DNA from 3 places in the Colwellia sp. 20A7 genome. Region 3 is predicted to be linked to each of the others. Evidence: predicted binding sites of a transcription regulator. Region 3 holds the regulator's gene; each other region holds the start of a gene.
What was found. The regulator MetJ, encoded in region 3, represses methionine synthesis genes. The targets are predictions, from matches to a motif close to TAGACGTCTAGACGTCTA.
Positions count from the first base shown of each region.

Region 1: GQS55_RS05370 (homoserine O-succinyltransferase) is a predicted target of MetJ. The motif match lies at 4,024-4,041, and genes of this name have one in related genera.
Region 2: metK (methionine adenosyltransferase) is a predicted target of MetJ. The motif match lies at 4,593-4,610, and genes of this name have one in related genera.

Region 1 is NZ_CP047130.1:1,219,726-1,227,445, reverse strand. Features, by position in the region: gene metH (methionine synthase) at 1-2,933, opposite strand, end outside; gene GQS55_RS05370 (homoserine O-succinyltransferase) at 2,990-3,937, opposite strand; gene recA (recombinase RecA) at 4,165-5,205, opposite strand; gene mutS (DNA mismatch repair protein MutS) at 5,546-7,720, shown strand, end outside.
Region 2 is NZ_CP047130.1:1,339,091-1,346,810, reverse strand. Features, by position in the region: tRNA gene GQS55_RS05800 (tRNA-Ala) at 479-554, opposite strand; rRNA gene GQS55_RS05795 (16S ribosomal RNA) at 651-2,189, opposite strand; RNA gene ssrS (6S RNA) at 3,011-3,191, shown strand; gene metK (methionine adenosyltransferase) at 4,749-5,936, shown strand; gene GQS55_RS05780 (IS982 family transposase) at 6,141-7,022, shown strand; gene rsmE (16S rRNA (uracil(1498)-N(3))-methyltransferase) at 7,160-7,720, shown strand, end outside.
Region 3 is NZ_CP047130.1:4,118,962-4,126,681, forward strand. Features, by position in the region: gene sodX (nickel-type superoxide dismutase maturation protease) at 1-282, shown strand, start outside; gene GQS55_RS17725 (hypothetical protein) at 344-1,654, opposite strand; gene metL (bifunctional aspartate kinase/homoserine dehydrogenase II) at 1,957-4,431, opposite strand; gene metB (cystathionine gamma-synthase) at 4,458-5,627, opposite strand; gene metJ (met regulon transcriptional regulator MetJ) at 5,942-6,280, shown strand; gene hemE (uroporphyrinogen decarboxylase) at 6,417-7,484, opposite strand.

The DNA.
Region 1 (7,720 bases), 1.7 Mb from region 3:
AGTTTCGTTGCTTCCACGCCAATCACTTCATGTTTTAAAATAAGTGGGTATTTACCCGACATTTGCCATGTCATGAAAAATGGCGTCCAATCGATGTATTTTCTTACTTCATTTAAGTCAATATTATCAAGTACCGTTACGCCCAATTTATTTGGTTTTTTTGGCGTGTAGTCATCAAAGTTAATTTTAGTTGCATTCGCACGAGCATCTTCAAGACTTATTAAACTTGAACGAGGACCTTTTTTATAATGACGGGCACGTACACGTTCATATTCTTCTTGAGTACTCGCGAAGAACTTAGCTTTGTGTTCTTCAGATAATAAATTACTTACTACTGATACCGCACGTGAAGCATTAGAGACATAAACCACGGGTTCATCATATTGTGGCTCAATTTTAACGGCTGTATGTGCTTTTGAGGTAGTTGCTCCGCCAATTAATAATGGTAATTTCAAGCCGGTTCGTTTCATCTCTTTCGCAACGTAAACCATTTCATCAAGCGATGGTGTGATCAAACCTGATAAACCAATAATATCAACATTTTCTTCTTTGGCGACACGTAAAATATCATCACAAGACACCATTACGCCAAGGTCAATAATTTCATAGTTATTACATTGCAGTACTACGCCAACAATATTTTTACCTATGTCGTGCACATCGCCTTTTACGGTAGCAAGTAACACTTTACCATTAGTGCTTATTTCAGTTTTTCCTTCCTCAATGAAAGGGTTTAAATAAGCAACAGCTTGTTTCATTACACGTGCTGATTTTACGACTTGCGGTAAGAACATTTCACCAGCACCAAATAAATCACCAACTGTGTTCATGCCATCCATTAATGGCCCTTCAATCACATCAAGCGGTTTTTCAGAGGCTAAACGAGCTTCTTCAGTATCTTCAATAATATATTCATTAATCCCTTTAACTAACGCATGGGATAAACGTTCATTAATAGGTAATTCGCGCCAAGTTAAATCGGTTTTTGAGGCTTGTCCGCCAGCTTGACCATGAAACTCTTGCGCAATATCGAGTAAGCGCTCTGTTGCTCCATCATCCTTATTTTGAATGACATCCTCTACCGCTTGTTTTAAATTGGCAGGTAAATCCGAGTAAATAGCGAGTTGCCCTGCGTTAACAATCCCCATATCCATACCATTTTTAATGGCATAATATAAAAACACGGCATGGATAGCTTCACGAACAGGATTGTTTCCTCTAAAGGAAAAAGAAACGTTAGATACACCACCTGAGATCATCGCATAAGGTAGGTTTTTCTTAATATCATCAACCGCTTCAATAAAATCTACGGCATAGTTGTTATGTTCTTCAATACCTGTTGCAACCGCAAAGATATTCGGATCGAAAATAATATCTTCTGGCGGATAGCCAATTTCATCAACAAGCATGTGATAAGCACGGTGACAAATTTCATATTTACGTTTACGCGTATCAGCTTGACCTTCTTCATCAAAGGCCATGACAATAACGGCAGCACCATATCGACGTAGTAATTCGGCTTGATGACGGAAGTTTTCTTCGCCTTCTTTTAAGCTAATAGAGTTAACAATACCTTTACCTTGAATACACTTAAGACCCGCTTCAATAATGTCCCATTTAGAGGAGTCAATCATGATTGGCACTTTGGCAATATCAGGTTCGCCAGCAATTAGGTTTAAAAAACGCACCATTGCAGTTTTCGAGTCCAACATGCCTTCATCCATGTTGATATCAATAATTTGCGCGCCGTTTTCAACTTGTTGTAAAGCAACAGAAATAGCTTTATCGTAATCTTCTTCAACAATTAAACGCTTAAACATAGCTGAGCCAGTAACGTTAGTACGCTCACCAACGTTAACAAACAAGCTATCTTTATCAATAGTTAATGCTTCTAAGCCCGATAAACGACAGGCAATAGGACGAGCTTCAACCTTACGCGGCGTGATATTAGCAACAGAGTCTGCCATGCCTCTAATGTGTTCAGGCGTGGTGCCACAACAGCCACCAATAATGTTTAAAAAACCTGATGAAGCCCATTCTTCTACATGAGTATTCATGTCTTCAACAGTGAAGTCATATTCACCGAAGGCATTAGGTAATCCCGCATTAGGATGCGCAGAAACTGCAACGTCACAAATACGGCTTAACTCCGCCACATATTGACGTAATTCAACCGGGCCTAATGCACAGTTAAGGCCAAATGAAACAGGTTTAGCGTGACGAAGTGAGTTGTAAAAAGCTTCGGTCGTTTGGCCCGATAATGTACGGCCTGATGCATCGGTAATAGTACCTGAAATCATGACAGGTAAACGCTCACCAAGTTCGTCGAATACAGTTTCCACGGCAAAAATAGCCGCTTTAGCGTTAAGCGTATCGAAAATAGTTTCGATTAAAATGATATCACTGCCGCCTTCAATCAACGCGTGTGTTGATTCAATATAGGCATCTTTTAGCTCGTCAAAGCTAACGTTACGAAAAGCGGGATCATTTACGTCCGGAGAAATTGAACAAGTACGGTTCGTTGGCCCTAAAACTCCGGCAACAAAACGTGGACGTTCTGGATTCTTCTTCGTATATTCGTCAGCGGCTGCACGTGCTATTTGTGCGGCAACACGGTTAATTTCAGCACTGTACTCTTGCATGTCGTAATCAGCCATTGCAATCGTAGTAGCATTAAATGTATTCGTTTCAAGAATATCAGCACCGGCTTCAAGGTATTCAAGGTGAATGGCTTTAATAATGTCAGGCTGAGTAAGCACTAACATATCGTTATTGCCTTTAACATCCGTATGCCAATCAGCAAAGCGATCTGCTCTAAAATCTTGCTCTTCAAACTTATAGGCTTGGATCATTGTTCCCATAGCACCATCAAGAATAAGAATATTTTTAGCCAATTGCTGTTCGAATAAAGCGAATGAAGGATGTTTTTTCATGGTGTATCAGTTTCCTATGGGTAAATCTTTAAATCAAATGAATATATTTACAAAACTTAAATGACTGTATCTGGATGGATCGCTTTAATATTAGAAGCATCCAATTTATATGGTGTAATCTGATAAACATAATAATTCAGCCAATTAGTAAATAATAGACTACCATGGCTTCGCCAAGAACCAACCGGTGAATTGTTTTTGTTATCGTCTTTATAATAGTTTTTAGGTATCGCTGTGCCACTATCATTTGAGCTATCACGTAAAAACTCTTCATGTAAGGTAGAGGTATCATATTCAGGATGACCTGTTAAATAAACTTGTTGCTTATTTTTACTGGCTGCTAAATAAACGCCTCCCTCTTCAGATTCAGCTAGTACTTTTATTTGTGAAATACTTTCATAATCTGATTTATCAATGTAGCCATAACGAGAATGCGGTACATTAAAGTTCTCATCAAAACCACGGGTTAAAGGCTCTTTTTCATCAAGCGCTTTGTGATTAAATATTCCCGATAATTTATTTTTTCTTAAGTGACGATTTAAACCATAATAATGATAAAGCGCAGCATGTGCAGCCCAGCAAGAAAACATTGTTGAAGTAACATTTTTTTCAGCCCAGTCAAAGACTTCACATATTTTATCCCAAAAGGTAACTTGTGAATAATCAAGTAAAGCTAACGGGGCTCCGGTAATAATTAAACCATCATATTGCTTGTGTTTAATATCATCAAATAAATGATAAAAAGTATCTAAATGCTCTGTTGGCGTATTTTTAGATACATTAGCATTGATACGAATAAACTCTATATTGATTTGTAATGGAGTATTCGACAGCATGCGCAGTATTTGTACTTCTGTTTCAATTTTATTCGGCATTAAATTCAAAATAGCGACTTGCATTGGGCGTATTTCTTGAGAAATGGCCCTATGCTCAGACATAACAAAAATATTTTCTTTATCTAACACTGATAATGCAGGTAATTGATCTGGAATTTTAATTGGCATAACGCACCTATTACGAAGAAAAGCAAATAAAGCATAGAAAAAACTATAATTACAATACTACTTAGATTGCTAGATATGTCAACATCTAAACGTTTAGATGGCTAAATAGATTTAAAGCCTATGTGATGTTTTTTATTAGATTTCAGATAAAAAAAAACCTCAGCTAAAGTAGCAGAGGTTTTATATAGAAGAACTCACTCAAAGTTGATTGAATTTACAGAATACTATTACTCTTCTGTTATATCTAATACTTCAGGTTCAGCTTTCTTTGGATCAATATTTTTATTTAACAACAAATCTCTTAATTTGGCATCAACATCTTTTGCCATTTCTGGATTTTCTTCAAGGTATTTAGCAGCATTTGCTTTACCTTGTCCGATACGTTCGCCATTACAGCTATACCAAGCGCCGGCTTTTTCAACAAATCCATTTTTCACGCCTAAGTCAATTAATTCACCTAGGTTGTTAATACCCAGACCATAAAGAATTTGGAATTCAGCTTGTTTAAAAGGCGGTGCTATTTTATTTTTAACCACTTTAACACGTGTTTCATTACCAATAATTTCATCACCATTTTTAACCGCACCAATACGACGTATATCTAATCGAACTGAGGCATAAAACTTAAGTGCATTACCACCGGTTGTCGTTTCAGGAGATCCGAACATTACACCAATTTTCATACGTATTTGGTTAATGAAAATAAGCATAGTATTAGATTTTTTCAAATTACCCGTTAACTTACGCATAGCTTGGGATAACATACGCGCTTGTAGCCCCATATGAGAGTCACCCATATCACCTTCAATTTCAGCTTTAGGTGTAAGTGCAGCTACCGAGTCAACTACAATAACGTCGATAGCGCCAGAGCGAGTTAACATATCAACAATTTCAAGGGCTTGCTCACCAGTATCTGGTTGTGAAATTAGCAATTCGTTAATGTTAACGCCTAACTTTTCAGCATAAATAGGGTCAAGTGCATGCTCAGCATCAATAAAAGCACAAACTTTATTATTACGTTGCGCTTCAGCAATAACTTCTAGGGTTAATGTTGTTTTACCACTTGATTCAGGACCATAAACTTCAACAACTCTTCCCATAGGTAAACCACCAGCACCTAAGGCAATATCTAGACCTAACGAACCAGTTGAAATAGTTTCTACATCCATTGTAGTATTGTCGCCAAGCTTCATTATTGAACCTTTACCAAATTGTCTTTCGATTTGGCCTAAGGCTGCTGCTAATGCTTTTTCTTTATCGTCTTTCATAATTTACTCCGCTAATAACGTCTGGTACGTCGTTTTGATAATGTAAGTATACTGTATGGTCGTACAGTATCAAGTTTTTTTATAATTTATTTTATTTAAATTAAATTATAAAAAAACCTATACTTTTAAAGTATTGATATTAAATAGTAAAAACAACATCAATAACTTTTATCTTTTTACCTTGAAAAAGTTACTAATTTGATTTCATGCTATTTTCACAGTAGTTTTAGAACTAAGCTAAACCTATTTATTTTATAAAAATAATTAATAATTTTATTCGTTAAATATGGCATAATCCCTTTTCACCAACCTTATTTATTCTATGAGTTGCAGCATTTAAATGACCACAACAACGCAAGACCTTTCTTCACACACCCCTATGATGCGTCAATACCTAACGATAAAAGCAGAATTTCCTAATATTCTAATTTTTTATCGTATGGGTGATTTCTACGAATTATTTTTTGATGATGCAAAAAAAGCAGCTGACTTATTAGATATATCATTAACAGCACGAGGTAAAACAGGAGGAAATGCTATCCCAATGGCAGGTGTCCCTTATCATGCGGTAGAGAATTATTTAGCTAAATTAGTTCAACTTGGTGAATCTGTTGCCATATGTGAGCAAATTGGCGATCCAGCAACAAGTAAAGGCCCAGTAGAACGTAAAGTAGTAAGGATTATAACGCCAGGTACAGTGAGTGATGAGGCGCTGTTGTCAGATAGGCAAGACAATTTGATTGTAGCGATCACTGAAAACAACGCTAGATCAAAGAAGGCTTCTGATCCAAGTTTTGGTTTAGCATACTTAGACATGACTAGTGGCCGCTTTGTAATTACAGAGCCACAAACAAGTGAACAATTACAGGCAGAGTTACAACGCCTTTCTCCTGCTGAATTGCTCTACTCTGAAACCCTTTCATCAATGCAACATGTTGACCAATATAAAGGTTTGCGCCGACGTCCTGAATGGGAATTTGATCTTGAAACGTCGATGTCTTTACTTAATAAACAGTTTGGAACAAAAGAGCTAACAGGATTTGGTGTTGATGATAAGTTATTAGGCTTATCTGCTGCTGGTTGTTTATTTCAATATGTTAAAGATACACAGCGAACTGCACTCCCTCATATTCGCGCAATAATTTGTGAATCAGCGACTTCTGGTGTTGTACTTGATGCAGCAACAAGACGAAACCTAGAGCTAACACAAAACTTGCAAGGTGGTGTTGATAATACCTTAGCCGCTATATTAGATCGCTCAGCCACACCAATGGGCTCGCGCTTATTAAAACGTTGGTTACATTTTCCGTTGCGTGATTTAACTATTTTGTCTGATAGACAAAATGCCATTGAACAAATAATTTCAACCGACTTACATATTGATGTAAAACCGATTTTAAAAGGTTTTGGTGATATTGAGCGTATTGTCTCTCGAATTGCATTAGGCTCAGCAAGGCCACGTGACTTTGCTCGCTTACGAAACACCTTACAAGCTTTACCTGAGCTACAAAGCTACTTATCGGCAAGTACCAATACTGGCTATGTAAATACACTCGCGACATTAATGGCGCCAATTCCCAGTATTCAAGATTTACTGGAAAAAGCACTTGTCGATAATCCACCGGTCCTTATTCGAGATGGCGGTGTTATAGCACCTGGATATCATGAAGAACTCGATATATTACGCGATTTAAGTGATGGTGCAACCGAGTTTTTAGCACAATTAGAACAAAGAGAAAAAGAGCGTACTGGCATTCATTCTTTAAAAGTGGGCTATAACAAAGTTCATGGATTCTTTATTGAAATGAGCAGAACGGCAGCAAATGATGTACCGGACGACTATATACGTCGCCAAACATTAAAAAACAATGAACGTTTTATTACTGAAGAGCTAAAAGAACATGAGCATAAAGTACTAAGTGCTCAAGGAAAGTTTTTAGCGTTAGAAAAACGCCTTTATCAAGAATTGTTCGATCTAGTATTACCTGAATTAGCAAGATTACAAACACTCAGTCAAGCTATTGCGGAATTTGACGTGCTAACTAACTTTGCTGAACGATCTATAAGCTTAAATTATGTAAAACCAACCTTAGTTAGTTCAACTGGCATTGATATAGAAGCAGGCCGACACCCTGTTGTTGAACAAATGACGAATAATACCTTTATTGCTAACCCTATAGTATTAACAGAACAACGTAAGATGTTGATAATAACCGGCCCTAATATGGGTGGTAAATCAACTTATATGCGCCAAACAGCACTCATTGTATTACTTGCACATATAGGCTGTTTTGTCCCTGCTGATTCAGCTACGATTGGCTTAGTTGACAGAATATTTACCCGAATTGGTGCCTCTGATGATTTAGCGAGTGGTCGTTCAACCTTTATGGTTGAGATGACTGAAACGGCTAATATACTTCATAATGCGACCGAAAAAAGCTTAGTATTACTTGATGAAATAGGCCGTGGTACTAGCACCTATGATGGACTTTCTTTAGCGTGGGCTTGTGCCGAA
Region 2 (7,720 bases), 1.8 Mb from region 3:
ACACCGTGGAGACTAATCCACAGTAATTGTAAAGTCTGACATTTTCACGTACTCAATATATCCGAAGATATAAGATGAGTTACTTGATAAGACATCTTTGCTCTAAGAGCAAGTATGAATTCGATAATACATCCTTGGGGGATGCATTATCACCATTACAGCATTCACGATAAGAGAATGTTGTAACAGCTTGGTATTTATACTGTAACAAACAACAGCGCGACACCGTGTTTGTCATATAAATACCGATATTTATATCAGCTTTCCAGATTGTTAAAGAACTAATTTTTAACTCACATTCGGTTAAAAACTTGGTTTAAAAAACCAAACTTAAATTATCATCGCTTTGATAGATTAAGTTTGGTCTCTTTCTTCATTTAAAAGAAACGATGGTATTTTGATTTCTTTACAAGGCGCTTTGTGGTGACGTGTAGTCTTTTCTACACGAACTACGAAGCAACGTAGTAAAAAGTCAAAATGGTGGAGCTAAGCAGGATCGAACTGCTGACCTCCTGCGTGCAAGGCAGGCGCTCTCCCAGCTGAGCTATAGCCCCATCAGGGTTTCTTTCAATTTTGTTATCATGTAATTTGTGTGAATACTCTGAATATCTCTTAAAAGGGACATTCCATTATTCGTTTTTACTTCAAGATAAGGAGGTGATCCAACCCCAGGTTCCCCTAGGGTTACCTTGTTACGACTTCACCCCAGTCATGAAACACAAAGTGGTGACCGTCCTCCCGAAGGTTAAACTAGCCACTTCTTTTGCATCCCACTCCCATGGTGTGACGGGCGGTGTGTACAAGGCCCGGGAACGTATTCACCGTAGCATTCTGATCTACGATTACTAGCGATTCCGACTTCACGGAGTCGAGTTGCAGACTCCGATCCGGACTACGACAAGCTTTGTGGGATTCGCTCAACCTCGCGGTATTGCTGCCCTCTGTACCTGCCATTGTAGCACGTGTGTAGCCCATCCCGTAAGGGCCATGATGACTTGACGTCGTCCCCACCTTCCTCCGGTTTATCACCGGCAGTCTCCTTAGAGTTCCCGACATAACTCGCTGGCAAATAAGGATAGGGGTTGCGCTCGTTGCGGGACTTAACCCAACATTTCACAACACGAGCTGACGACAGCCATGCAGCACCTGTCACAGAGTTCCCGAAGGCACAAGTCTATCTCTAGTCTCTTCTCTGGATGTCAAGGGATGGTAAGGTTCTTCGCGTTGCATCGAATTAAACCACATGCTCCACCGCTTGTGCGGGCCCCCGTCAATTCATTTGAGTTTTAACCTTGCGGCCGTACTCCCCAGGCGGTCAACTTAGTGCGTTAGCTGCGCCACTCACGCCTCAAGGCACAAACGGCTAGTTGACATCGTTTACGGCGTGGACTACCAGGGTATCTAATCCTGTTCGCTCCCCACGCTTTCGTTCCTCAGCGTCAGTATCTGTCCAGGTGGCCGCCTTCGCCACTGATGTTCCTTCCAATCTCTACGCATTTCACCGCTACACTGGAAATTCCACCACCCTCTACAGTACTCTAGTCTACCAGTTCAAAATGCAGTTCCAAGGTTGAGCCCTGGGCTTTCACATCTTGCTTAATAACCGCCTACGAACGCTTTACGCCCAGTAATTCCGATTAACGCTTGCACCCCTCGTATTACCGCGGCTGCTGGCACGAAGTTAGCCGGTGCTTCTTCTGTTGTTAACGTCACAGATGCTTGCTATTAACAAACATCCTTTCCTCACAACTGAAAGTGCTTTACAACCCGAAGGCCTTCTTCACACACGCGGCATGGCTGCATCAGGCTTTCGCCCATTGTGCAATATTCCCCACTGCTGCCTCCCGTAGGAGTCTGGGCCGTGTCTCAGTCCCAGTGTGGCTGATCATCCTCTCAAACCAGCTAGAGATCGTCGCCTTGGTAAGCCTTTACCTTACCAACTAGCTAATCTCACTTGGGCTAATCAAATGGCGAGAGGTCCGAAGATCCCCCCCTTTGGTCCGTAGACGTTATGCGGTATTAGCAGTCGTTTCCAACTGTTGTCCCCCACCATAAGGCATATTCCCAAGCATTACTCACCCGTCCGCCGCTCGTCAGCAGATAGCAAGCTATCTCTGTTACCGCTCGACTTGCATGTGTTAAGCCTGCCGCCAGCGTTCAATCTGAGCCATGATCAAACTCTTCAATTAAAAATCGTTTGTGTAACCTCACCATTCTACCTAAGTAAAAGTGATGTGTTACTGCTCAATGAATTCTGTCGTGATACCAACCGAAGTTGATATCGCATTACATAGTCGCACCTATCTCGCTAGAAATAAGTAACTATATTTATTTGCATGAACATCATTCATTAAGCGTTTTTTTGTTCCACTTTCCTAAGAAAGAAGAACTATGTAAAAACAAGTTAATGTGAGTATTCACACAAATTGCATGATAACTAATTGTTAAAGAAGATATCGAGTAACTAGGTTAGTCGATATAGATGAGAGTCGCATTCGCTCTTCACCTAACGATTTAAGAACTTAACTTAATTCGTGTTGCTCGTTGCTGTTGCCCCGAAGCAGGATGCGTATCATACGCTTCCGAGTTTTAATGTCAACGTTTTATTTTGATTTTTTTAAAAGTTTTTGTAAACTCTTAAACACTTCATTTTAAAACGTTAAATTAACTATTTATCATTAAATGAAAGTAGATAACTTATTAAAACAGTCCGTTGATGATTCGTTTTACCTGAACCCCTTGGAACTGGAGCGCATTGTATAGATTTCTTTTACTGGGTCAACTGTTATTTATCAAAAAGTTCAATTATTTGTTTAAGTGCTCAACAATGATACAAACCCTGTAGATACTGTAGTTTAAACAATCAATATGCTTTGTAATTTACACTTTATCATTAAGCATACCTATTAATGAGGTTTTATAAACAGTTAGTAAGTAGTTAAATATTAAGCAAACAAACAACACTTATTAAAAAAAGCTTATCACTCATTAAATTTCAGTTATAATAATGATTCTTCTGGGGTGTTTGTAAGTGACTATGTCCCTGAGCCGATAAGTTTTACCTTAGGGAGTTGATTTTCAGCTATTGTGCAAGCCCGGCTCGTATCGGGAAGCCTACGGTTGAAATGATACTTCCGCCCTGAACACACGGTGTTCAGGACTACGGTTTACTGCGGCACCCTGGAAGAACCTCTTTGTAATAGGTAATCAAAACAAACTTCCGCGCTATCTCTAGAAAAGCACACGATGTTAAGAGACCGCTTTACTGCGCCCCCAGGAAGAACCTCTTTTAATTAACAATTACCATATAGCTATACAAACGATAAACTTCCGCGCTGTCTCTAGAAAAGCACACGACATTCAGACACCGATTTACTGCGGCACCCTGGAAGAACCTCCTTTAGTTACCTATTACCATATAGCTATACAAACGATAAACTTTCGCGCTATCTTTAAAAAACTGTACGATGTTCAATAGTATGGTCAACTCCGTTACCTAGGTAGAAATTTTCTCCTTATACTCATAAAGGTACTTATAGAGATACTTATAAGTAGATAACCTAATCACCCCTGACAAAATGAATGGTTATTTGTAATATAAAACCCTAACTCTTACTTTTATTATTTCCTTTAATTATTTATAGATTGAATGTACATGATCGTTAAATATTACCTTTTATTAAACGTGTTCAAATAGGCTTGCAGTTATTATTTAAGCTGCTATATTGGGCCTATGAAAACACCTATATCAATACCTTATTATATTTTATTTTTAGGGAGCTTTGCCCTAAAATTCCCCGTTTAAACGAGCGTACCTCTACGCTCGTCTGTATTTCAAAATAAAAACCAAACACATTATATCTATTTGATAGCTCCTTTTAAGTTCGCTTAACAAAGTAGGCTTAATTGTATCCATCTTTTATAGATTTATTTATACCAGTTTCATTAATTAAGTGAACAAATTTATACGTAGAAAAAATTGCCAAATACAAGGCATTAATTTCAATAACTAGTTGTTCTAATTATTAAATAAATAACGATGTAGTTGGTGATTTTAGCAAGTAGAAATGATCACATAGTTAGTGAGATTGGTATTATTTCATAAAGTAATTAGCTAACTCATTATAACTATCTAAGGAGGGTATTTTATTTGATTTATTTTCTATAATTTTTAGTTTTTTTGCAAAAACATACGTAATTAATCTGTAATTTATTATTAGGTAACAATATGTCTAAGAATGATAAGAAAAAGCCCGTATTAACGTTGAAAGAAAAACGTAAATTGAAAAAAGAATCGAATACTACTGAAGTAGTAAAACCGAGAAAAAGGAAAGGTTAAATTAGCTGGGCGCCAATTGTAGTGGCGCCCTTTTATTTACTTTTATAGAAATACCCTCAACGGCTGTTGATTAACTAACTATTACTCAACCGAGTTCCCCACCTCTGATTTATTTCCCCAGCTTCAACAAAACCTAAATTTAATGAAAAGCACTTAAAGCCGTTATATATCGGTATAAGCTGCTGTAAAATGAATGTTTTTTGTTTTTCTTATTATAGATGTAATGATTTCCGACTTAAAAATTAAAGCCATTTAGACGTCTAGGCGTAAAAAAGATAGAAATGTGATTCCTATGATAGTAAACTGCATTTATATATTGTATTAATGTTAATTTTCATCTTTTCATCTACTTTCTAAATACCTATTTATTAAGCGACATAGATTAAAAGATTTAAACTGTTGAGGTTTTATGTCTACACACTTTTTTACTTCTGAGTCTGTGTCTGAAGGACACCCAGATAAAATTGCCGATCAAATTTCTGATGCGGTTTTAGATGCTATTATTGCTAAAGATAAATTTGCACGTGTTGCGTGTGAAACAATGGTTAAAACCGGCGTTGCTATTATTTCAGGTGAAGTAAGCACTAACGCATGGGTTGATTTAGAAACTATTACGCGTAATGTTATTAGTAGCATTGGTTATACATCTTCAGATGTTGGCTTTGACGGTGAAACATGCGGCATTATGAATTTAATTGGTCAGCAGTCACCAGAAATAGCGCAAGGTGTTGATCGCAGCAAACCTGAAGATCAAGGTGCTGGCGATCAAGGTTTAATGTTTGGTTATGCGACTAATGAAACTGAAACGTTAATGCCTGCACCACTCTATTACTCTCACCGTTTGGTTGAGCGTCAAGCTGAAGCACGTAAGTCTGGTATTCTTCCATGGTTACGCCCTGATGCTAAATCACAAGTAACGTTTATCTATGAAGACAATAAGCCAGTTGCAATTGATACTGTTGTTCTTTCAACTCAGCATAATCCAGATATTAAACAAGAAGATTTAGTTGATGCGGTAATGGAGAACATTATTAAGCATGTACTTCCTGCTGAATTGTTAACTAAAGATACTAAATATCATATCAATCCAACGGGTCGTTTTGTTATTGGTGGTCCAGTAGGCGATTGTGGCTTAACAGGTAGAAAAATTATTGTTGATACTTATGGCGGCATGGCTCGTCATGGTGGTGGGGCTTTCTCTGGTAAAGATCCATCAAAAGTTGATCGTAGTGCAGCCTATGCTGGTCGTTATGTTGCTAAAAATATTGTTGCTGCAGGTTTAGCCGATCGTTGTGAAATTCAAATATCGTATGCTATTGGTGTTGCTGAGCCTACATCAATTTCTATTGATACATTTGGTACAGGTAAAATAAGTGAAGAACGTTTAGTTGAACTTGTTCGCGAACATTTTGACTTACGCCCTTACGGTATCACTAAAATGTTAGATTTATTACACCCTATGTATCAACAAACAGCTGCGTATGGTCACTTTGGCCGAGAACCTTTTGAAATGACAGTTGGTGATGATACCTTTACTGCTTTTAGTTGGGAAAAAACAGACAAAGCTGATGATTTGAGAAAATCAGCTGGAATCTAGTTAAAAAGCTTTATTCATTAAACACTGAAACAAAATAATAAAACCAGCACTTGTGTATAAGCAGTGCTGGTTTTTTGCTTTTACTTACACAAAAGCTTATTTAACCTCAATTCTGGATAAGAAGATAAAAAATTGAACTAAATACCCACCTAGCGATCAGATCTTTCGACCAAGAAACGATTTGAAAGCAAATAAGGTGGGCAGATGGATAATTTAGTGGAAATATTTTGTGATGTCGATGATTTTTGTCATCAATTTTCACCTAAATGGGAAGCACAATTGCTATCAGACGGTACTCGCAAGCGTAGACGTAGTTCGAAAATGTCTACCAGCGAGCGAATGAGCATTATGATTGCATTTCATCAGTCAAATCATAGAGATTTCAAAAACTTCTATATTGGTTTAGTCCAACGATACTGGACTGATGATTTCCCAGAGCTGCTCAGCTACACTCGTTTCATCAATACAATGTCAGATCTTATTGTACCAATGTGTGCTTACTTTCAAACGGTGAAAGGTGAGCCAACAGGAATTGCATTTGTAGATTCTACAAGCCTAAAGGTATGTCACAATATCCGTATTCCACGTAACCGTGTATTTGCAGATACGGCTAAGCGAGGAAAAGGAACAATGGGCTGGTTTTTCGGCTTTAAGCTTCATCTATTGATTAATCATAAAGGTGAAATCCTTGCTTTGAATATTACGCCGGGCAATACAAATGACCGAACTCCAATACCTGACTTATGTAAAAATCTTACTGGTAAGCTATATGCAGATAAGGGATACATTGGAAAAAACTTGAGCCAGACATTAAAGGAATCAGATATTGACTTAGTGACGACCGTGCGAAAAAATATGAAAGCTAAAGTAATATCAGCCTTTGATCGGGCAATGCTATCAAAGAGATACATAATAGAGACAGTGAATGATCAACTTAAAAACATATCTCAAATAGAGCACAGCCGCCATCGTAGTGAAACAGGTTTTATGCTTAATGTAATTTCAGGAATAGTTGCTTATTGTTTAAAAAGACAAAAGCCGTGTATTAAGTTATCGGATAGGGAACAGTCCATTATGAGTGCTTAAAATGCCGCACCTTATCCAGATCTCAGGTTAGTTAAAATAAATACAGTACTAAATAGTTCATAGGTTGTATTGTTTTTATCATTTATGCCCTTATCTTTTAACTATATAACCCCATACATTAATTAGTATCAACGAGCATGCCTAAAACACGTATTTACCAAGATAGTGAGCTAACTTTAAATGACACAGTGAAATTATCTGATGATGCCTTCGGTCATATTGTCAGAGTGTTACGTTTATCAGAAGGCGATACTGTTGCCCTGTTTAATGGTAAAGAGCCTGTGCAATATACAGCTAAATTAGTCGATGTAAAAAAGAAAGAAGCGAGTGCTGAAATTATCAAACAGGAAGTAATAGCAAATGAATCTCCTGTAAATATACATTTAGGGCAAGGTATTTCTCGTGGTGATCGTATGGACTACACGTTACAAAAGTCTGTAGAACTTGGTGTTAATAAAATAACACCATTGTTTACTGAGCGTTGCGGTGTAAAGTTATCAGGTGAACGTTTAGCAAAAAAACATGACCAATGGCAAAAAATAGTCATTAGCGCTTGTGAGCAAAGTGGTCGCTGCATAGTGCCAGAAGTTGCAGAGCCTATGTATTTAGAAGACTGGTTAGCACAAGAAACCAACTCGCTTAAATTAAACTTACACCCTAAGGCTAAACATTCTATTATGACATTACCCGTTGATAGC
Region 3 (7,720 bases):
GGACACAGCATGTTCCCTCGTATCCCACAAAATAGTTATGTACTTGTGGGTGAATGGCGTATCTTTAAAAAGATAAGAAATAATCAAGCAGTCCTGATCAATCATCCAAAATATGGCTTAATAATAAAAACTGTCGCGATTATTGATAAAAACAATTTAATTTGGTGTAAAGGTGAGAATGCGACAAGTATGTCAGTGGAGAAACTAGGCCCGGTGAGTAAAAAACAGATCATTGGCCGAGTTATTAAAGTATTTAGTAAGCCCCAAAGCAGTTCTAACTAGAAAAATAATATCAGTAAAAACAGAAATAAAGCCTTTCTGATAAGTTAACTACCCATGTATATTAAGGCACAATGAAAGATCTATTTTCTTCTTTATTCCATAACTTTTGATTAGTTTTAACAGAAAAGTATTCACCTGCATGCCAACATCGTGGCAATAAATCAAGCTGTTGTCTTTCGTGGTAGTTAGATGATAATAGCTCAAGAATCTCATTAAGACGTTCTTTACTTAAGGTCGCGATTTTTTTGGCCATCATTGGGAAGTATAAATTATTACTTTTTCTAACCGTTATATTATGCCCGTAACCAATAAAAGTTAGGTGTCGTGTTGCGATACGGCATAAGGGATTTTCTGGGTTTTCAGGATAAAGTCTATTAACAATAGCATACTCATAGCAATCGCCTAGGTGACCCATTTCATCTTCTGGCATATAAACAATACCATAACCTTGAGGGAACATACCTGTAATTTTATAAAGCGCATCAACAACTTTTTGAGAACAGCTACCTAATTCAGCATTTTTATTCAATACCTGAAAAACTTGAGGTAACACTTTATAATTGTAGGTCTCTTTCGTTGATAGAATAATAGAAACATATATTTGAGGTACTTTTAATAAGTTGCCAATCCCTTGCTCAGCCTTAAAACTACTTTTAATTAATTTCTTTATAAATTGATGTTTAAGCTGTTCATCAATAACAAATTGATCACGTAATTCTTTTGAATTCCCCGTATACTTCAAAACACCAATGGCATTAGAAATATAAGAAAGCGTTTCTTTATAGTTAATTTTTAATAATTGTCTTCTATCGGTAATATCTAAGATACGAAAATGATTTTTTTTACCATCTTCCCCATAAAGAATTACTTTCGCCTCCGGATGATGATGACCAATATTTTGTAATAAAGCCGCCATAAGAAGTGGCATTTTAACAAGTTCAGTAAAGCGCCGATGCTCTATTTCATCTAGCTCAGCAAAAGATTTCCCGCCAAATTCAGCTAATACTTTAAGAATATAGGGATCTTTTAATTCATTATCAAGAAGTAATCTATCGAGTAAGCGTAAGGATAAAATAGCTTTATAAAGCATTTTACATTGCTCATTACTCACAGCAACTTTATTACCTTCTGTTGGGCTAATTAATTGAATAGTCCCTAATAATCGAGCTGTTTTTCGGTTGCTTTCCCGTAAAGTCTCACCTTCTGCTAACTCAATTATTTCACAACAAATAGATTGTAAATGGTTATGACGTTCTATTTTTTCTAATTTTTCTAACGTGTCGGTTTCAGCGGTAGTTGTCGAGTTTGATTCTACAAATTCATTACTCTCAAAATAGTGAATTGCCCGTTCAAGTAAAGAATCATTTAGCATACTTCGCCCATAAAGTTTACCGATTAAAAGGTGAACTTGACGAGTATAGTGTGTCTGATGATTGGAAGCTTTAGCCATTAAGGTGTTATTTAGTTATTGAATCTATATATGATAGCTAATAATGCTAGAAAATACATAACTAAGCAACCAGAAGAAAGGCAAAAACAGTAAAGTTCAGGAACTAACTCTTATACCTATTGCTGCATATTTATTAAGTATTCCTATTAACCTGCACCTTATGTATGGCATAGGTTAATGTTGATCCATTTAAGACTCCGCTTGTCTTAAACAGTAATAATCTATTAGTTTATTCCCTTTATTTTTACTAGGTGTTGTTTATGCGTTAATTGCTGACAAATATTAACGAGATCAGAATGTAAACCGCCAGCAGTAACATCTCGTCCAGCGCCTGGGCCACGGATAATTAAGGGGTTTTCTTGATACCAATGACTACTAATTTGAAAAATATTGTCGCACGGTGTCAAATTAGCAAAAGCATCTGTTTGTGGTAAGACTTCTAAGCTTACTTTCGCTTGAATATTCCCCGTCTCATCAACGTTCAAGCGTGCCACATAACGAATACAACTCGCTTTCTTGTTAGCATCAGTTAACGCATTAGCAAAATAATCATCTAACTCATTAACCCTTGCTAAAAATTCTTCTCGACTGATATTTTGTAAATTTTCAGGTACTAGATTGGTGCAATCAATATCATCAAGTGACAGCTCAAAACCAGCCATACGAGCTAGAATTAGTAACTTACGCTGTACATCACGTCCTGATAAATCTTCACGTGGATCTGGCTCTGTGATCCCCTGATTAAGTGCATTAATAAGTAACGTTGAAAAAGCAGTAGAACCGTCATAAGTTTCAAATAACCATGAAAGCGTACCCGAAAAAATACCGGCAATTGCTGTAATAGTATCGCCGCTGTTATTTAAATCTGCAATAGCATAATTGATAGGTAATCCAGCCCCAACGGTAGTATTACCTAACCACAGGCTGTTATTCTTATCGGCGGTATTGACCAACGTATTGTAGTGCTCAGTACCTGATGAAGCTGCCCACTTATTCGCACCAATAACGTGAATACCGCGCGTAAAAAAGTCTTGATAAAGCAAACTAAAATCTTCGCTTGGCGTAATATCTACCACAATTAATTCGTCATAAGGATGATTACTTAACCAGGCCAGTAATTCGTCGTTGTTATACGGTTTAGCTTCTTGCTTAAATAATGACAATGCTTGATTCACGTCAATGCCATCGTTATTGATTAAGGCTTTTTTCGACGATAATAATCCGACAAGGTGAGTATTTTCTAAGGCATATATTCTATTTAACTGTGCAGGTAATAGCTCAAGGAAACGCTCACCAATATTACCTAAACCCGCAATAACCAACCCTATATGGCGAGAATCTTTAGTCATATCGTGATGAACTTTATTCAATAATTCTGTGCTACAAGGCTCGGCCAATACGGCAATAACACTATGATTATTTTTACTGCTCACTAAAAATAGAGGCTGAGCACTCTTTAAAGATCGTTTAAAGCGCGCTTTAATATCGCCGCGTTGTGCAACGTTATGTCCAACCGTTGCAATAATAGCAGTAGGAATAAAAGTAACTTCGACGTCGTGACTGGCTAACCATTGGCTTAACGCTTTTTGCTGATATTGATTGATAACAATAAAGCCTTGCTCGCCATCAGAACAAATAGGCGAAAATTCAACTAACGCTTTTTTAAATAAACTAGCTCTTGAGCTCCCCGCTACGTCATCGGCCAAATCAGCAATAAAGCTTGCTGATTTCGCTAATATCAGATCATTCAAATAGGTAACTGAGAGCTCTTGTTTTGCAATATTGCCAAAAGTACCTATTTCTGTACCGGCAACTTGTGAATCAAAACTGCTTGCTACATGTAAGTGACAGTGGTGAGATAAATTTTCATTAACCAATGGCATTAACGTTTTGGCATGTAAAACAGGATTACCTAAACGTCCTAGCTCTTTTGCCACACCATTAGGTAAACGATGTAGTTTTCTCGCATTAGGTACAACGCGTGGGTCGGCGCTATAAATACCATCGACATCGGTCCATAAGGTTACATTATTAGCGCCGACTAAAGACGCAACAATAGTTGCTGAATAGTCACTACCATTACGGCCTAGCGTGCAAGTTTTACCGCGACTATCACGGCTAATATACCCTGTAATTACAGCTAATTTTCCAAACTGCAATCGAGTTTTAAATTGTGCACTACTTAAGGCATGATCAACCACACAATTTTGTTCGTTGTCTATCACGAGAAAATCACGGGCATCAACCGAGTTACTTGGGCAAATTTTTTCATTTAATAAAGCTGATAATAAACGTGCAGACCACAATTCACCGTAAGCTAAAATATCATTTCTGTGCTGAATGATATCATTCGACAACCACGTTCTTAGCTGAACTATATCGGTAGATAATAGCGGTGTTAGTTGCTTTGAACTTTTCTCGTTTAACAATGCATTGATAAGTAAAAGTTGTTGTTGCTCTAATTCGCTCAACGCTGCTGTTAGGTCAGAGCTTTCTGTTTGCGCTAATATGGCAAACAAACTATCGGTGGTTTTACCGTTAGCAGAAACAACAACAATGTCATTGAGTTGGCAATTTTGTCGGATAATATCAACAACGCGCTCTATGCACTGCGCATTAGCTAAAGAGCTACCACCAAACTTATGCACGTTAACCGCATGTTTAGCTAATTTATTTTGAGGTCTTTGTGATTCTGTCATTTATTCTTCTGCAAAATTATTGTTTATTAACGCGTTTGGCTTTGTTCTAACCCATGCGCTAAATCGGCCAAAATATCATTAATATCTTCAATACCGACTGAAACTCTCACTAAAGAGTCTGTAATGCCAGCCGCTAGTCTTGCTGTTTCGGCCATACCAGCATGAGTCATTGTTGGCGGATGACAAATTAAACTTTCTACTCCACCTAGTGATTGCGCTAAAGTAAACAGCTCTAAATTAGCAAATAACCTTTTCACCGACTCAACGCCACCTTTAACATCAAAACTTAGCATAGCGCCAAAGCCTGCTTGTTGCTTTTTAGCAATTTCATGTCCTGGATGGTCTTCAAAGCCTGGATAATAAACCGACTCTATCGCAGGATGATTTTTTAGAAACGCAGCAACTTGCTCTGCATTTTCTTGATGTTGTTTCATACGAATTGGTAAGGTTTTCAGGCCTCGTACCGCCAGAAAACTATCAAATGCACTGCCAGTAATACCAATACAATTTGCCCACCAAGCTAACTCATCACCTAAAGCCTGCTCTTTAGTCACTAAAACACCACCCACAACATCGCTGTGTCCGTTGATATATTTAGTGGTAGAGTGAAAAACGATGTCTGCACCCAATGTTAATGGTTGTTGTAAAGCAGGAGATAAGAAGGTGTTATCTACAGCAACTAAGGCACCTACTTCATGACTAGCGTTAGCTACTTCTTCAATATCAACTAACCGTAATAGCGGATTACTCGGGCTTTCAATTAACACTAATTTAGGTTTTTGTGCTAATGCTTCGGCTAGTGCCGGTTTGTTATTTTGATCAACAACAATGAGTTTGAATTGACCACGTTTGGCTAAATGGGTAAATAAGCGAAAGCTTCCCCCATAACAGTCATGAGGAATAACAACGAGATCATCAACGGATAGTAACTGACAAATCAATAATACTGACGACATACCGGTGCTTGTAGCAATACCAACTTGGCCTTGCTCTAATTTAGCAATCGTTTTAGCGAAAGTTGCTCGGGTCGGATTACCTGTTCGAGAATAATCAAATTCACGTTTTTCATTAAAGCTCTTTAATGAATAAGTGCTAGATAAATGAATAGGAGCGACAACCGCACCATGTTGTTTATCAGTGTTAATACCCGCCTGAACTGCCGAAGTAGTAATGCTTTTCATTTTAGTATTCGACATTTTTATTCCTTATTTTCATTAACTAACACCACAAACTTATATATTTAATATTTTGGATGTTTGGACGTCTATAACTCTAAAGGTTTTGACTATTTAGGTCAAGAATTTTTAGACATCTAAACTTCTACTTGACTGGATTTCTGCAACCAGTAGAATTGCATGATTAAGAAGAAATAAGTATATGCTTCTCTGTTCCAATGAAGCTTAATTGATATTTAATTCAACTTTAATTAAATAATACCTTTAAATGAGTTTTTATAATCATATAAAAATAATAATTAACCATTTACATTAATAGCTACAGAGGAATTTACATGGCTGAGTGGAATGACGAGTATATTAATCCCTATGCCGAACATGGTAAAAAGAGTGAGCAAGTAAAAAAAATTACTGTCTCAATTCCTTTGCGTGTCTTAAAAGTATTAACTGACGAACGAACTAGGCGCCAAGTAAATAATTTACGCCATGCAACTAATAGCGAATTATTGTGCGAAGCATTCTTACATGCGTTTACCGGCCAACCTTTACCAGATGATGAAGATCTCGCTAAAGATAATGATGAAAAGTTACCTGCTAGTGTTCGCCGTATTTTAGAAGAAAAAGGGATTACTGATTTTAGTGCTTATGAAATAGATGATGACGAATTGGTTTAAGTCCGACTTTATCAATAGCTTAAAATAACTAACCTCAAATAAAAAAAGTAGCAACCTCTATAGAGTTTGCTACTTTTTTTGTTTTTAATATCAGATTTAGCCAATAATATAGCTACAAGATTTGCTACAAGATAATTTACCCGTGATATGGCTTACTTAAACGATGCACTGACTCAATAAAGTGTCCTGCATGATCTGGATTCACATCAGGGTGAATACCATGGCCTAAGTTAAATACATGCCCTGTACCACCTTCACCAAAACCGGCTAATATTTTAGATACTTCCTGTTCTATACGCGGTAATGGTGCATACAACATAGAAGGGTCCATATTGCCTTGCAACGCAACTTTATCGCCAACACGTGCTTTAGCGTTTTCTATATCAATAGTCCAATCAAGTCCTACAGCATCACAGCCTGTGGCAGCAATATCTTCTAACCACATGCCGCCATTTTTAGTAAATAAAGTTACTGGCACTTGGCGACCATCATTATAACGCGTTAAACCGTCAACGATTTTATGCATATATTGCAATGAAAATTCTTTGTAATCACGTGGTGACAATACGCCGCCCCAGGTATCAAACACCATCACTGATTGCGCACCAGCAGCAATTTGTGCATTCAAGTATGAAATTACAGAGTCAGCTAGCTTATCAAGTAATAAATGAAGTGTTTGTGGATCAGAAAACATCATTTTTTTGATTTTAGTAAAAGCTTTTGAACTGCTACCTTCAATCATGTAAGTTGCCAACGTCCACGGACTACCTGAAAAACCAATCAACGGCACGCTACCATTAAGTTCTTTTTTAATAGTACGAACAGCGTTCATTACGTATTGCAATTCGCCTTCAGGATCAGGAATGCCAATTTTTTCAACATCGGCCTTACACGTAATAGGACGTTCAAATTTAGGACCTTCGCCCGTTTCGAAATATAAGCCCAACCCCATAGCATCAGGAATTGTTAATATGTCGCTGAATAAAATAGCTGCATCAAGCGGAAAACGACGCAACGGCTGAATAGTAACTTCACAAGCTAAGTCAGCATCACGACAAACTGACATAAAATCGCCAGCATCTTTGCGTACTGCTCTATATTCAGGTAAATAACGTCCTGCTTGTCTCATCATCCAAACAGGTGTGTAATCTACTGGCTGCTTTAAAAGCGCACGTAAATAATTATCATTTTTTAATTCAGTCACCAATAAACCCTCTAATTTATTCATTATTTACTTACTTGAACTTCCAGAAATAGGATTAACAAGCAAATTATGCGCGTATTCTAGCACTCGTGGTATTTTGAATCTATGCGCCAAATCAATTCATTTACGCCGAACATTCATCTTATGAAAAATATTTCAATTTAGTTACATTTAGCTAGACATTATCAATTCACCTAACAATCAACTACTTAATCCACAATAGGCATGGGGTAGGC